DNA from 4 places in the Pantoea sp. SYBGC1 genome. Region 1 is predicted to be linked to each of the others. Evidence: predicted binding sites of a transcription regulator. Region 1 holds the regulator's gene; each other region holds the start of a gene.
What was found. The regulator CRP, encoded in region 1, controls carbon source genes, mostly activating them, when cyclic AMP is high. The targets are predictions, from matches to a motif close to ATGTGANNNNNNTCACAT.

Region 2: the regulator CRP is predicted to act here: its motif matches at 1,538-1,555, upstream of AC2CF9_RS12135 (PTS mannitol transporter subunit IICBA).
Region 3: the regulator CRP is predicted to act here: its motif matches at 1,328-1,345, upstream of AC2CF9_RS15370 (YjcB family protein).
Region 4: the regulator CRP is predicted to act here: its motif matches at 955-972, upstream of ompW (outer membrane protein OmpW).

What each region holds. Positions count from the first base shown of each region.
Region 1 covers NZ_JBXUNM010000009.1:19,636-22,844, reverse strand. Annotated here, with positions in the region: gene AC2CF9_RS14400 (YccS/YhfK family putative transporter) at 1-1,223, opposite strand, end outside; gene crp (cAMP-activated global transcriptional regulator CRP) at 1,284-1,916, opposite strand; gene AC2CF9_RS14390 (OsmC family protein) at 2,207-2,611, shown strand; gene AC2CF9_RS14385 (phosphoribulokinase) at 2,739-3,209, opposite strand, start outside.
Region 2 covers NZ_JBXUNM010000006.1:92,907-96,115, forward strand. Annotated here, with positions in the region: gene AC2CF9_RS12135 (PTS mannitol transporter subunit IICBA) at 1-1,281, opposite strand, end outside; gene AC2CF9_RS12140 (DUF3053 domain-containing protein) at 1,713-2,429, opposite strand; gene AC2CF9_RS12145 (HTH-type transcriptional regulator) at 3,129-3,209, shown strand, end outside.
Region 3 covers NZ_JBXUNM010000010.1:95,199-98,407, reverse strand. Annotated here, with positions in the region: gene AC2CF9_RS15385 (glutathione S-transferase family protein) at 1-168, opposite strand, end outside; gene soxR (redox-sensitive transcriptional activator SoxR) at 212-700, opposite strand; gene soxS (superoxide response transcriptional regulator SoxS) at 797-1,225, shown strand; gene AC2CF9_RS15370 (YjcB family protein) at 1,443-1,724, shown strand; gene AC2CF9_RS15365 (ATP-grasp fold amidoligase family protein) at 1,777-2,727, opposite strand; gene AC2CF9_RS15360 (MATE family efflux transporter) at 2,736-3,209, opposite strand, start outside.
Region 4 covers NZ_JBXUNM010000001.1:617,465-620,673, reverse strand. Annotated here, with positions in the region: gene AC2CF9_RS02885 (YciC family protein) at 1-399, opposite strand, end outside; gene AC2CF9_RS02880 (YkgJ family cysteine cluster protein) at 449-844, opposite strand; gene ompW (outer membrane protein OmpW) at 1,076-1,708, shown strand; gene AC2CF9_RS02870 (BON domain-containing protein) at 1,747-2,061, opposite strand; gene trpA (tryptophan synthase subunit alpha) at 2,248-3,051, opposite strand; gene trpB (tryptophan synthase subunit beta) at 3,051-3,209, opposite strand, start outside.

The DNA.
Region 1 (3,209 bases):
CGCGTGGCGCTGTAGCCGTTCTGGCTGACAAACATAATGGTCATCAGGATCCAGTAGGGCTTGGGAATATTAAAAAACAGCGCAACCGAGCTGCCAAACATCAGCATAACGGCAAAGCGGGCCGCGCTGCGCAGCGCGCCGGACCTGAACGACAGATAGCTGCGCAGGGCGGGCAGCAGCGGCAGGCGCCGCTGGCGATCGGCCATCAGGTCGCGCGTATAGAGCGGTTTCTGGGTGCGCAGCACGCGGGCGATGCGGCTGAAATGATAAAGGCAGAAGTGGCCAACCGGATTATCCGGATGCTGCCGCGCAATTTTTTCCAGTGCGCCGAGCGGCTTTTCCATCTGAAAGCGGGCGGGCAGCTGGTGATAGAGAATGGCATCGGCCAGCAGCCTGAGCTGTGCCGAAATGGTTTTTGCATTCCAGCGGATAACCGCTTCCGCATGACTCTGTTCTACCAGCTTTTGCACTTTCTCCGGCTGGTGCAGGCTGACAGCGATATGCTCCTGCAGATCCAGCGCCACCTGAAAAGCGCGCGTCAGCCGCTTATGGCTGTTATCGCGGCTGGCAGAAAGCATATGCATCTGCTGATAGCAGGTGGTGATCAGGTCAACCGCTTTCTGCTGGCGCGCCAGCAGCGGCGGCAGCGCTTTTTCCGGATCGGTCAGCTGCGTCAGCAGGGTATATTTGGCATCGCAGTAGTCAGCCAGCTCACGATAGAGCAGGCTCAGCGTTTCACGCATGGGCTGCTCTTTCCACAGCCAGTACCAGAACCAGTTAAACAGGCCATACCAGAACGTGCCGCCGATATAGAGCAGCGGCGGCACCCAGATCGGCATGCGCCCTACCAGACTCAGCGTAAAGATCGCTGCAATCAGCGTGCCGGGCAGCAGACGCCCGTGCAGCGGACTGATTTCGCCCGTCACGCCAATCAGCAGCGGCAGCGCCAGCATAATAAGCGGCAGCGGAACCGCGGCGTTGGTGAGGTACTGGATCAGAAAACTGCCGGTGGCGAAAAGCGTACCGCCCACGATCAGGCGTTTGAAAAAGCGTTTATGCGGCGTATCAAGGCCGGCAATATTGCAGCAGGCGGGGACCAGCGAGAACAGCAGGCCTTTTTGCAGATCGCCACACAGCCATCCCAGCGCGACAGGCAGGCACAATACCAGCGTCTGACGCAGAGCGTAATTGACTTCGGGATGATAGATGATTCGGCGCCACATCAGCTTATCGCAAACAGAAACGGCGTGATGGTGCCATCACGCCGTGGGGGGTGAAACAGCTTAGCGGGTGCCGTAAACGACGATGGTTTTACCGTGTGCGGAGATCAGGTTCTGATCCTCCAGCATTTTCAGGATGCGACCAACGGTTTCCCGTGAGCAACCCACGATCTGACCAATCTCCTGACGGGTAATTTTAATCTGCATACCGTCGGGGTGGGTCATGGCATCCGGCTGTTTAGCCAGATTAAGCAGCGTCTGTGCAATGCGGCCGGTAACATCCAGGAAAGCCAGGTTACCCACCTTTTCTGATGTCACCTGCAGGCGACGTGCCATCTGCGCCGACAGGCGCATCAAAATATCCGGGTTAACCTGAATCAGCTGACGAAATTTTTTGTAGGAAATTTCAGCAACTTCACAGGCTGTTTTCGCACGCACCCAGGCACTGCGCTCCTGGCCCTCTTCAAACAGGCCGAGTTCGCCGATGAAATCTCCCTGATTCAGATAGGAGAGGATCATCTCTTTGCCTTCTTCATCTTTAATCAGTACCGCAACGGAACCTTTAACGATGTAGTAGAGCGTTTCTGCTTTTTCACCCTGATGGATCAGCGTGCTTTTGGATGGATATTTGTGAATATGGCAATGGGACAGGAACCATTCGAGTGTAGGGTCTGTTTGCGGTTTGCCGAGAACCATTCGCTATTATCCTCTATTGTAATCGTGCCCAAAACACAGGGGCATTCATTCCCTGTCAGGCGATGAAATCGTCCAGCGCGTCCTGTTAATAAAAATTATCCGGGCGGATGTGTAAGCTCTGCTTTTGATTCTGCCCGTCCTCATCAGCCACGACGAAGAAATTTTCAGCTCTGTTTGTAGCACAGCTTTTGCAGGCTGTCTTGTGTTGTCTCGCTTCAGCAGGCGGGCGATTGCTGTTTGCCGGATGAACGCGTACTCTGGCGCAAAACGCCGCTTCAGGAGAAAGAATAATGCAGGCACGTGTGAAATGGGTGGAAGGGCTGACCTTTCTCGGAGAATCCTCATCAGGACATCAGTTATTAATGGACGGGAATTCAGGCGATAAAGCGCCAAGCCCGATGGAGATGGTACTGATGGCCGCCGGCGGCTGCAGCGCGATCGATGTGGTTTCGATTCTGCAAAAAGGGCGTAATGATGTGGCTGACTGTGAGGTCAAACTGACTTCAGAGCGGCGCGAAGAAGCACCACGTATTTTTACACAGATTAACCTGCATTTTATCGTCAGCGGCAAAGCGCTGAGCGAGAAAGCGGTGGCACGGGCGGTTGATCTGTCGGCAGAAAAATATTGCTCAGTGGCAATCATGCTTGGCAAAGGGGTGGAGATCACCCACAGTTATGAAGTGGTCGCGCAGTAATCGGTGCCGGTGCGCATAAATGCGCACCCTACGATGGCTGGTGCTGTCATTTGTGAAACATGGCACTATACCCTGCAGGGTCGCCATTTATGGCGACCGATGCCACATAGTCTGGCAGATATGGCCTCTACTCTATCCGTTTTCCTTCAATCAGCCGCTGCACCAGTGGCATCATGATCAGCTCCATCGCCAGTCCCATTTTGCCGCCCGGTACCACCAGCGTATTCATATGCGAAATAAACGATCCCTGAATCATCGCCAGCAGATAGGGGAAAGCGATACCTTCCAGGCCGCGAAAATGGATCACAACAAAACTCTCATCGAGTGAGGGGATCTCGCGCGCCGCAAACGGGTTAGAGGTATCAACCGTCGGTACACGCTGAAAGTTAAGATGCGTGCGCGAAAACTGCGGCGTGATGTAGTTGATATAATCTTCCATCGACCGAACCACAGAGTCCATCACCGCTTCGCGCGAATGGCCCCGTTCGCTGGTATCGCGTACCAGTTTCTGTATCCACTCAAGATTGACGATCGGCACCACGCCCACCAGCAGATCAACATGCTCCGCCACGTTATGCTGCTGCGTAACTACTCCGCC
Region 2 (3,209 bases), on a different contig from region 1:
GTCACCCGGCAGCGCGTTAATAGCGCTGTTCGTCACCGAGACATTGGTGAGGCCTGCATCCTGCACTTTTTTGCGCAGCACGCCGGCACCCATGGCGCTGGAACCCATACCGGCGTCGCAGGCAACGATGATTTTACGCACGTGGCTTACGTCTACGCTGTTAGCGTCAGCTACCACCGGCGCGCCTGCAGCCGGCTGACCTTTAGACTGCGCTTTCATGTCACGCATACGCTGGGTCGCCGCTTCAATATCTTCATCTTCTTTCACTTTGCTGGTTTTCAGCAGGATAGAAGAGACAACAAAAGAGACGGCAAAAGCGGCCACGATAGCGGCAACGTTAGCAAAATAGGCGCCTTTTGGCGTCATCGCCAGCACCGCCAGGATAGAACCCGGTGACGCCGGAGAGACCAGGCCGCCATTCAGCAGCGTCAGCGTAAATACGCCGGTCATACCGCCCAGGATCACCGCCAGCAGCAGGCGCGGTGCCATCAGCACATACGGGAAGTAAATCTCATGGATGCCGCCGAGGAAGTGGATAATAGCGGCACCGCCCGCTGACTGTTTGGCACTGCCGCGACCAAAGATCATATAAGCGACCAGCACGCCCATGCCCGGGCCCGGGTTAGCTTCGATCAGGAAGAAGATCGATTTACCCGCTTCGCTCGCCTGCTGAATACCCAGCGGCGAGAAAATGCCGTGGTTGATGGCATTGTTAAGGAACAGGATTTTCGCCGGCTCAACAAAAATAGAGGTCAGCGGCAGCAGGTTGTTCTGCACCATCAGGTTAACCCCGGCGGCGAGAATGTGCGACAGCCCCTGCACCAGCGGCCCAATAGCCAGGAACGCCAGCAGCGCCAGCAGCATACCGATGATGCCGGCGGAGAAGTTATTCACCAGCATCTCGAAACCGCTTTTGATCTTGCCGTCAACGGCCCGGTCAAACGCGCGGATTGCCCAGCCGCCCAGCGGTCCGGCAAGCATCGCGCCGAGGAACATCGGCATATCGGCACCGACAATGACGCCCATTGTCGTAATGGCACCGACCACGCCACCGCGATCGCCGCCGACCAGACGGCCGCCGGTGAAGCCGATCAGCAGCGGCAGCAGATAAGTGATCATCGGACCGACGAGTTTCGCCAGCGTTTCGTTCGGGATCCATCCGGTTGGAATAAACAGCGCGGTGATGATACCCCATGCGATAAACGCACCGATGTTAGGCATCACCATATTACTCAGAAAGCGACCAAAGCTCTGCACTCTGACCTTGACTGATGAGGACATAAACCCACCCCTTATTGAGACGCGCTGCAATAAGAGCGCGCATTTGTTTTTGTTGAGACGTTACGGCGGGGGCCGTGGCATTACTGTATGCAGGCGGACTCTAGCACTTGTTCAGGGGCGTGCGTAGCGTCCGGAATTAGTGTGATCCATATCACGTAAAAGCGGGGTGAACAGGGGGGTGTAATGTGACTCTGGTCACACAAAGCTGGAATAAAAAAGCAGCGGCGCCGAAAAATCCAGCAAAAAAACGGGTTTTATGTGATAAACCTCACTCTTTGGTAGTGCGGGTTTATTGCGGAAGTGTGATTCGTGTCACAAAGAATTTCTGATCATAATTGCGCCAGATCACAGGCGGGCAGATAAAGCGCCAGGCTGCTATAACGTCAAGCGCAGCGAGAACCGGGCAGTAGTAATACTGCCCGTAACCGGCATTACTGCCAGGAGCCCTGTACGGCGTTTTGTGCCTGCGTCAGCGCCTGCGCGTTTGCAGAGAGCTCGCTCATCAGCGCATTGTACCGGGTCGCCTGATCCTGCGTCGGGAACTGTACACCGCCATCATTAAACGTGACGCGCGTTCCCTGCGATTGCAGATAGTCACCGGTCTGCACAGCGCTCTGGCTCAGCGCCTGCAGCTTGGGCAGCAGCGGGATCAGCGTGCCTGCCGGCTGTGTAACCACTTTTGCATAGGCTGCGTCATACGACTTTTTCAGATCGTCGGGCTGTTTAAGTGTCGCCTTGCTGCTGTCAGCCTGCATTTTCGCGCTCTGGATCTGCTGCGTCAGAACGCTGAGATTGCCGCTCACCTGGCGCAGGGTATCGCGGCGGGTCAGATAATCCTGCGGAACGCGAATTGCAGCCAGCTCATCCACGACCGGACGCATACCCTGTTCCGTGGCCTGACTCACCTGCTGAGAAAAGCCATACAGAATGGCATAGTCACTGGCGTAGTTACCGAAGGTCTGCTTCTGGTTTTCACTCAGTGCTGGCAGATGTTCACCGCTGCGCATCACGGTATTTTGCAGAAAATCGTTAAACGCCTTACGCTGATCGCCCTCTTTGTCACCGCAGGCGGTGAGTTGCAATACGATCAGCGCGCTGGCGAACAGCATGCCGGTGCGCATCCAGATGCGGGAAGTTCCTGACGCCATGTTTCAACTCCTGTCGTGACAAAATGGCAATGTGTGAATCGCTGAGAATGGTCCTAAAGAATAGTGCAATGGCCTGGCCTGCACAATGACCGAAGGCGTGCAGTGTGATGCTCTCTGGTCAGCGCGCCCGCACGGCACAGCAATCGTCAGCTGTGTGGCAGACCGCTGCCACATTTCAGTTCCTGACCAGCGTGCAATGTGAAGGAGTGCACGCAGTAAGGCTGGCATGATTCATCATCTTTCCTTAGATATGCACCAGACGGGTGCGTTTCTGCTCTATTATTGAACATTTTGCAGACAAAAATGCGGCAGCGGCGGTGCGAAACGCCTGCAGGGAGCGAAATGCAAATCTGGCGCTATTTTTGCTTTATTCAGGTCAGGGATCAGAGTGTGACAGACAGCAACTTTTTACCTGACAGGCACTTAAGAGTTACTGCAGGTTTTAGCCATAAGCAAGATGAAAAAATAATCAAAAAACAGACGGCAATTCCTGAATTCTGACCCATACTAAGAAACCCGGCAATTGTTGCATTGCGCTGACACATTCGCAGTGTCCAGCAGGCTGTGTCCCGTAACGGTTTTATAACTCTAACGTCCAAACCGCTGCGGGATGCAGCCTGATAAAGCCTGGTTTCAGCATCATTTGATGCTTACCTCTCTACTTTCACGTGCTTCATAGTGAGTTTTAAGGAGTTCTCTATGGAATTAAAAGATCCAATGGTTGAATTACTCAGCAGTCTTGAGCAAATTGTTTTGACACGTGATGCTAAGCCTTCCGTA
Region 3 (3,209 bases), on a different contig from region 1:
GGTTATTACCGGTGATTTCCCCAGCGGATGCACCTTCTTCAGCTCGTCGGGTGCCAGCATCGTATTTTCCCGCTGATAACGTTTGATCTGATACGGTACCGCCAGCTCTTCCAGCAGCCATAACACACGATGCGAACGGGAGTTTTCCAGATGATGAACGGTGATCATGTACAGCTCCTTGCTGATAAAGGTATCGCACCAGTATAGCGGATTAACGCCCCTGCTCACCCTGCTCACCCTGCTCCGGGTCAAGCAGCACGGCGCCTGATCCCTGCTGCGCCAGCCGGTCGCCGGGGTTGCGTAACGGACAGTCGCGCATCGACAAACAGCCACAGCCAATACATCCATCCAGATCGTTCCGCAGCCGCGTCAGCGTCTCAATGCGTTTATCCAGCTCCTCACGCCAGTGCTGCGTCAGCGCATCCCACTCCTGTGTCGACATCCGTTTATTCGCCGGGACATGCATCAGGCTCTCACCCACCGTCGCCAGCGGAATACCGATACGCTGCGCAATTTTAATGATCGCCACGCGGCGCAGCACGTCACGGCTGTAGCGTCGCTGATTGCCATTATTACGGGTGCTGGAGATCAATCCTTTGGTTTCATAAAAGTGCAGTGCCGAGACCGCTACGCCGCTACGTTTAGCCACTTCCCCTGGCGTCAGCACCGGCTTTGGATAGTTACGCTCTTTTTTTACCATCAGCCTTTACCTCAAGTTAACTTGAGGAACTATACTCGCTCACCATCAAAAGTACGAATTTCTCACCGGGTGATACCCCTTCAGAAGGATGAGGCTATGATGCAACAGGAAATCATTCATTCACTGACTAACTGGATCGATCAGAATCTGGATAAAGCACTGTCGATTGATGATGTGGCAGCAAAATCGGGTTACTCAAAATGGCATCTGCAGCGTATGTTCCGTACCGTCACGAAACAGACGCTGGGTGGCTATATTCGTGAACGACGTCTGACGATGGCGGCAGAAGCGCTGCTGCAGACGCAGCGACCGGTTTTTGATATCGCTATGCAGTATGGTTACGATTCGCAGCAAACCTTTTCGCGCGTGTTCCGCCGGCAGTTTTCGCAGACGCCTACGGCGTATCGTCACGCCATGCGTCGTCAGGCGATTGCGCAACGGCCTCGCCTGCTTAGCTTTGACTGCGGCGATAATATGAACAGCTTCGCCCAGCGCACCACCGGTGAATGCTGCCCTGTCCGGTAATCAGCGCGCCTGCTTCAGGCGCTCTCTTCCAACTTTAGCCGCGCGTCCCAGCCCGCCTTCGCGGGTACAAAATTTGTTCAAAATTTCAAATCCGCTGATATAATGTGATCCAAATCACACTTAATCCGACGTGAGAGCGTTTCCTGACGCGCTCTTTGCCGTCAGTGATGTCCGGTTAATGTCAGGGATATTACTGATTTGAAGAGGTTTCGCGTCAATGGCTACGTTAACAACCAGTTTACTGGTAATGCGCTGGGGTATTCTGAGCGCTGTTCTGATGTTTCTCGCCAGCTCGATGAAAATAAAACTGCGGCAAAAGAGCCATCCGGTTATGGCGCTGCTGTGCGGTGGTCTTGGCGTGGGGATGTCCTGCTGGTTTGTGACCGGACTACTGGGTATTACGCTGAGCATGGAGAACGTGCACAACTTTATGCAGATTAGCAAACAGGCTTTTATCGATGTGATGAGTCAGGCGCCGACTGAGTGGCCAATACCCTGAACAGTATGCATAAAAAACCCCGCGCTGCGGGGTTCTTTATATTGCTGTGCGATCAAATTTTCTTCAACACGGCGGGAATACCGACTTCCGCAACCGAAACGCCCGGTCTCTTCGTACCGCGACGATCCTGAATCCACATATCACCCATCATCTGGTCCAGTCCGCGGTCCAGACCGGTTACCAGCCCGGCACCCGGCGTGAAGGTCAGCTCACCAAAGTAGATCTCTTCACCGTGGATATACCAGTCAACGCGGACATAGTCGAAATCGCTGGCCAGCGTCTTACTCAGCGCCAGCGCCTTCTGCAGCTGCGGCAGAATAGGCTCAACATCCAGACCGGTATCGCGGATCTTGTGATACGCCTCGTTCAGATTGTTGACGTAAAAATTCATCGACAACAGCGGGTTGCAGCGATTGTAGATCACCTGCAGCACATATTCAAAACTGCCATCGCGCTTGTTGAACATGTGAAATTTGTAGTCAATCGGCGCACTTTTGCCATCGCCAATGTACTGCTCTACCAGAATCCGCGGCTTGATGTAGCGATAGTGGATCTCACGCGCTTCATTCGCAAAGTCCGTTTTCAGCCAGCGATGACAGTCGCTGATGATCTGCTGCTTCTTCAGCGCATCCGGCTCTTCCAGCAGGATCTCAACCATGTTGGAACCATGGTTAGGCTTGATCACAGTGTTCTTCCACTGCGACAGCGTGTGGAGCGAATGCGGATCGCTGGTCTCGTAAACCAGCGGGATCAGATACTCACTGCCTACCTTCTCAGCTATGTATTCGCGTACTGAATACTTGTCCGACAGGCGACCATAGATTTGATAGTCGCCATACACAAATTTGCGATACAGCACCTTCTCGTTAAACACCTTTGGCTCGCGCAGATTAGGCAGCTTACGGAATTTACGGAAGTAGTAGATGCGATCCTGCGTAGCCCAGGGCATCTTCTTGATAAAATACTGAACGCTTCTTCTGAGTTCTTCTTTCAACCTGAGCATATCTGACCTCATTTGTAGGTTTTGTAGTTGAGTGAGGAAACCTGAATTTTTTGAATGACGCCGTTTTTAAAGAAGTAATTCATTACGGTAAGGGAGAGCAGCTCAGTGATGAAGACGCTCCAGGCGGCACCCATAATGCCGTAGCCCTGGATCAGCCACCAAGAGAGCGGCAGGCTGATAACCATCAGGCAGAGGATCTTCTTCAGCAGATAGTTAAACCCGCCCTCTTTGACCATGTAGCGGTAAGCTACGGTCCCCATTGCCGAAAAGCAGGTTGCTAACGACAGTAACGTAACGAGACTTCCCGATTGTGTGTACTCGTGACCATATAACGCGATGATGATCTTCTCGCCAAACATGGCGATCACCGCCAATAACAGCAATGAAACTCCCATGACATAGCCGTTCAGCCGCGCGGTGAGTTTGATTGCGGCTGCTCCACGCTCACGGAAAATTTCCGAAAAGCAGGAAGTGATGATGGC
Region 4 (3,209 bases), on a different contig from region 1:
CAAAAAGGTCTGCAGCAGCAGCTTAGGCAGCAGCGGTGCAGCGGTGCCGATAGCACGTAAGGCACTGACGCGCTGACCGCTGGAGACCAGCGGGATCAGGCAAAGCATGCCGCCGAGCAGCAGCGTATTACCAATCAGCGCCGCCAGGGTTCCGGCTGCGGAAGCGCGCAGCAGTATACGCTGCTGCTCCGGAGACATATTCTGTACCAGTTCAAACAGGGAGGATGCGCTGCTGTCACTCTGACTCAGCAGCGACAGCTGCTCATCATCAGGCGTTAAGGCATGCCCGATAATCACGGTAATGAACGAGGTCAGCAGTGCCATCAGCACTATAGTGACCAGCTGATGGCGCAGAAAATTTCCTGTGTCACGGTATAACGAGCTTGCCGTGATAGACATGTACACTCCTTGAAAAAAACCGGGTTAATTAACCCGGCGATTGTACATGCTAAGCGGTCAGGCTGGCACCCGGAATACCATAACTTTCTGTCATGTCAGGTAAAGAAGGGTGAAAAAGGGCAGGTAATCCATGGCGGGCGCGGGCACGATCGCAGGCCTCGTTAACGACGCCATTTTCGCCGGACATCGCAAATTCACGGCAGGGTGAGGGGCGCTGCTCATAGATACCGCATGAGACGCAGCTACCGGGCTCGCCCTGCAGAGCGACGCAGCGCGGCGTGCGATCGTTAGTACCGCGCATGTTGCGCATCAGCAGGCTTAGCGGCTCGGTGAGTTCGGCTGGCACTGCGCCACCCGCATCATCGGCTTCAGCCCAGTAAAAGGAAACGCGAAAATAGGCGCAGCAGGCGCCACAGGTCATACAAGGGTTGGTTATATCGCTCATCTGATCGCCCGCCACTCCTGAGGCATCGAACCAAAATCACTCGGGATCAGCAAAGTAATCACGTTATGAAACTTCAGCAACCTGTTTTTGATCTTTTTTCGCGCTGGCAAATTTGATCTTTGTCAATTCATTGTTAACTAAGCATTTATTCTGCCAGTCAGTTAATGAAATCTGCGCTGAAAACCGTTACATCTGTGCCGCGAAAATTTTAATTCAGGCAAAGGAGTGATGATGAAACTGGCAAAATGCGCACTGTTCATGGCGATGGCGATACCGCAGCTGGCGCTTGCTCATCAGGCGGGCGACTTTTTTATGCGCGCCGGTACGGCAACGGTCCGTCCGACTGAGGGATCCGATAATGTGCTGAACATGGGCGAATTCAGCGTCGATAATAATACGCAGCTGGGTCTGACATTCACCTGGATGGCGACCGATCATATCGGAATTGAACTGCTGGCTGCCACGCCATTTCGTCATAAAGTCGGCCTTGGTCCGACCGGTAACCTGGCCACGGTGCGTCAGCTGCCGCCCACGCTGATGGCGCAATACTATTTCCTCGACAGCAACAGCGCGGTACGCCCTTATGCGGGCGTCGGCATCAACTACACCACCTTTTTTGACGCTAAGCTGAATCAGACCGCCAGAGATGCACAGCTCAGCGATTTGAGCGTTAAAGACTCCTGGGGCATTGCGGGTCAGGTGGGGCTCGATTATCAGATTAACCGTGACTGGATGCTGAACGCTTCGCTGTGGTACATGGATATTGATACTGAAGTGAAGTTCAGGCATCAGGGCGTAGAGCAGAATATAAATACGCGTATCGATCCGTTTGTCTTTTTCTTTGGTGCAGGCTATCGCTTCTGAGGCAGAAGAAGGGCGACCTGCCGGCCGCCCTTTTGGTATTACTTGATCTGCATATTATTAACAACAGACTTCACGCCTGCCACGCTGCGCGTAACGGAAACGGCGCGGTTAGCCATCTGTGGCGAGCTGACAAATCCGCTCAGCTGAACCTTACCTTTAAACGTCTCAACATTGATTTCTGTCGATTTCAGCGCTTCATCATTCAGCAGCTGCGCTTTTACTTTCGTAGTGATGACGGTGTCATCAATATAACCGCCGGTGCCTTCTTTGGTTGGCGTTGGCGCACAGGCGCTCAGTGTCAGTGCCACAAATGCAGCCATAAAAATTCCCGCAACGACCTTGAACAATTTCATTTGGTTATCTCCCTGTCATAAATGGATTCACACCGTAACGCAACGGCGCAATTAAGTGTGGGTCGGCCCTGAATAATCGGCAACCTGCCGGCAGAGAAAAAGTGAAAAAAGCTGGCGCTCAGGCAGAAAGGAAGGGGATGGCGGGAAAAAGAGTGTGGCCCCGTCGGGGTGACGGAGCCACAGCGATTAGCGGGTGGCCGCTTTCAGGCCGCTGACAAAGGCTTTCAGCTCACGCAGCAGCGTTGCCGGGTCACGCTGGTTTTTCTCAATAATGCGTACAATGGCGGAACCGGAGATCGCCCCCGCTGCGCCTGCGGCAATCGCTTCACGTACCTGCTCAGGCTCGGAGATGCCGAACCCCTGCAGGGCAGGCGGCGCCTGAAACTCACGCAGTTTATCAATCAGATGGTGAAGCGGCTGACTGGCGCGGTTTTCAGCACCGGTCACCCCGGCGCGCGACAGCAGATACGTGTAACCGCGGCCATGCTGAGCCAGTTCACGCAGCAGGTCATCGCTGGCATTAGGCGGGCAGATAAAAATCGGCGCGATATTGTGGCGCAGTGCAGCCTGGCGGAAGGGCGCTGACTCTTCAACTGGCACATCAGCGACCAGCACCGAGTCGACGCCCGCGGCGGCACACTGCGCATAGAACGTATCGATGCCGCGGCTGAACACCAGGTTGGCGTACATCAGCAAACCAATTGGCAGATCGGGGTATTTCTGCCGCACTACCTGCAGCATTTCAAAGCATTGCGCTACCGTGGTGCCAGCCGCAAAAGCCCGCAGCGTAGCGCTCTGAATGGTGGGTCCATCTGCCAGCGGGTCGGAGAAAGGGATCCCCAGCTCCAGCGCATCAGCGCCGCCTTCAACCAGCGTATCGATAATCTGCAGTGAGAGCTCCGGAGAGGGATCGCCCAGCGTAACAAAAGGGACAAACGCGCCTTCCTGACGCGCTGACAGGCGTGAAAACAGCTGATTATAACGCTCCATCAAATCTCTCCTTTCGCTTTAAGCAGATCGTGAACCGTGAAAATATCTTTATCGCCGCGACCGGAAAGGTTAACCACCAGCAGCTGCTCTTTTTCCGGATTTGCCCGCATCATTTTCAGCGCATGGGCCAGCGCGTGAGACGATTCCAGGGCCGGAAT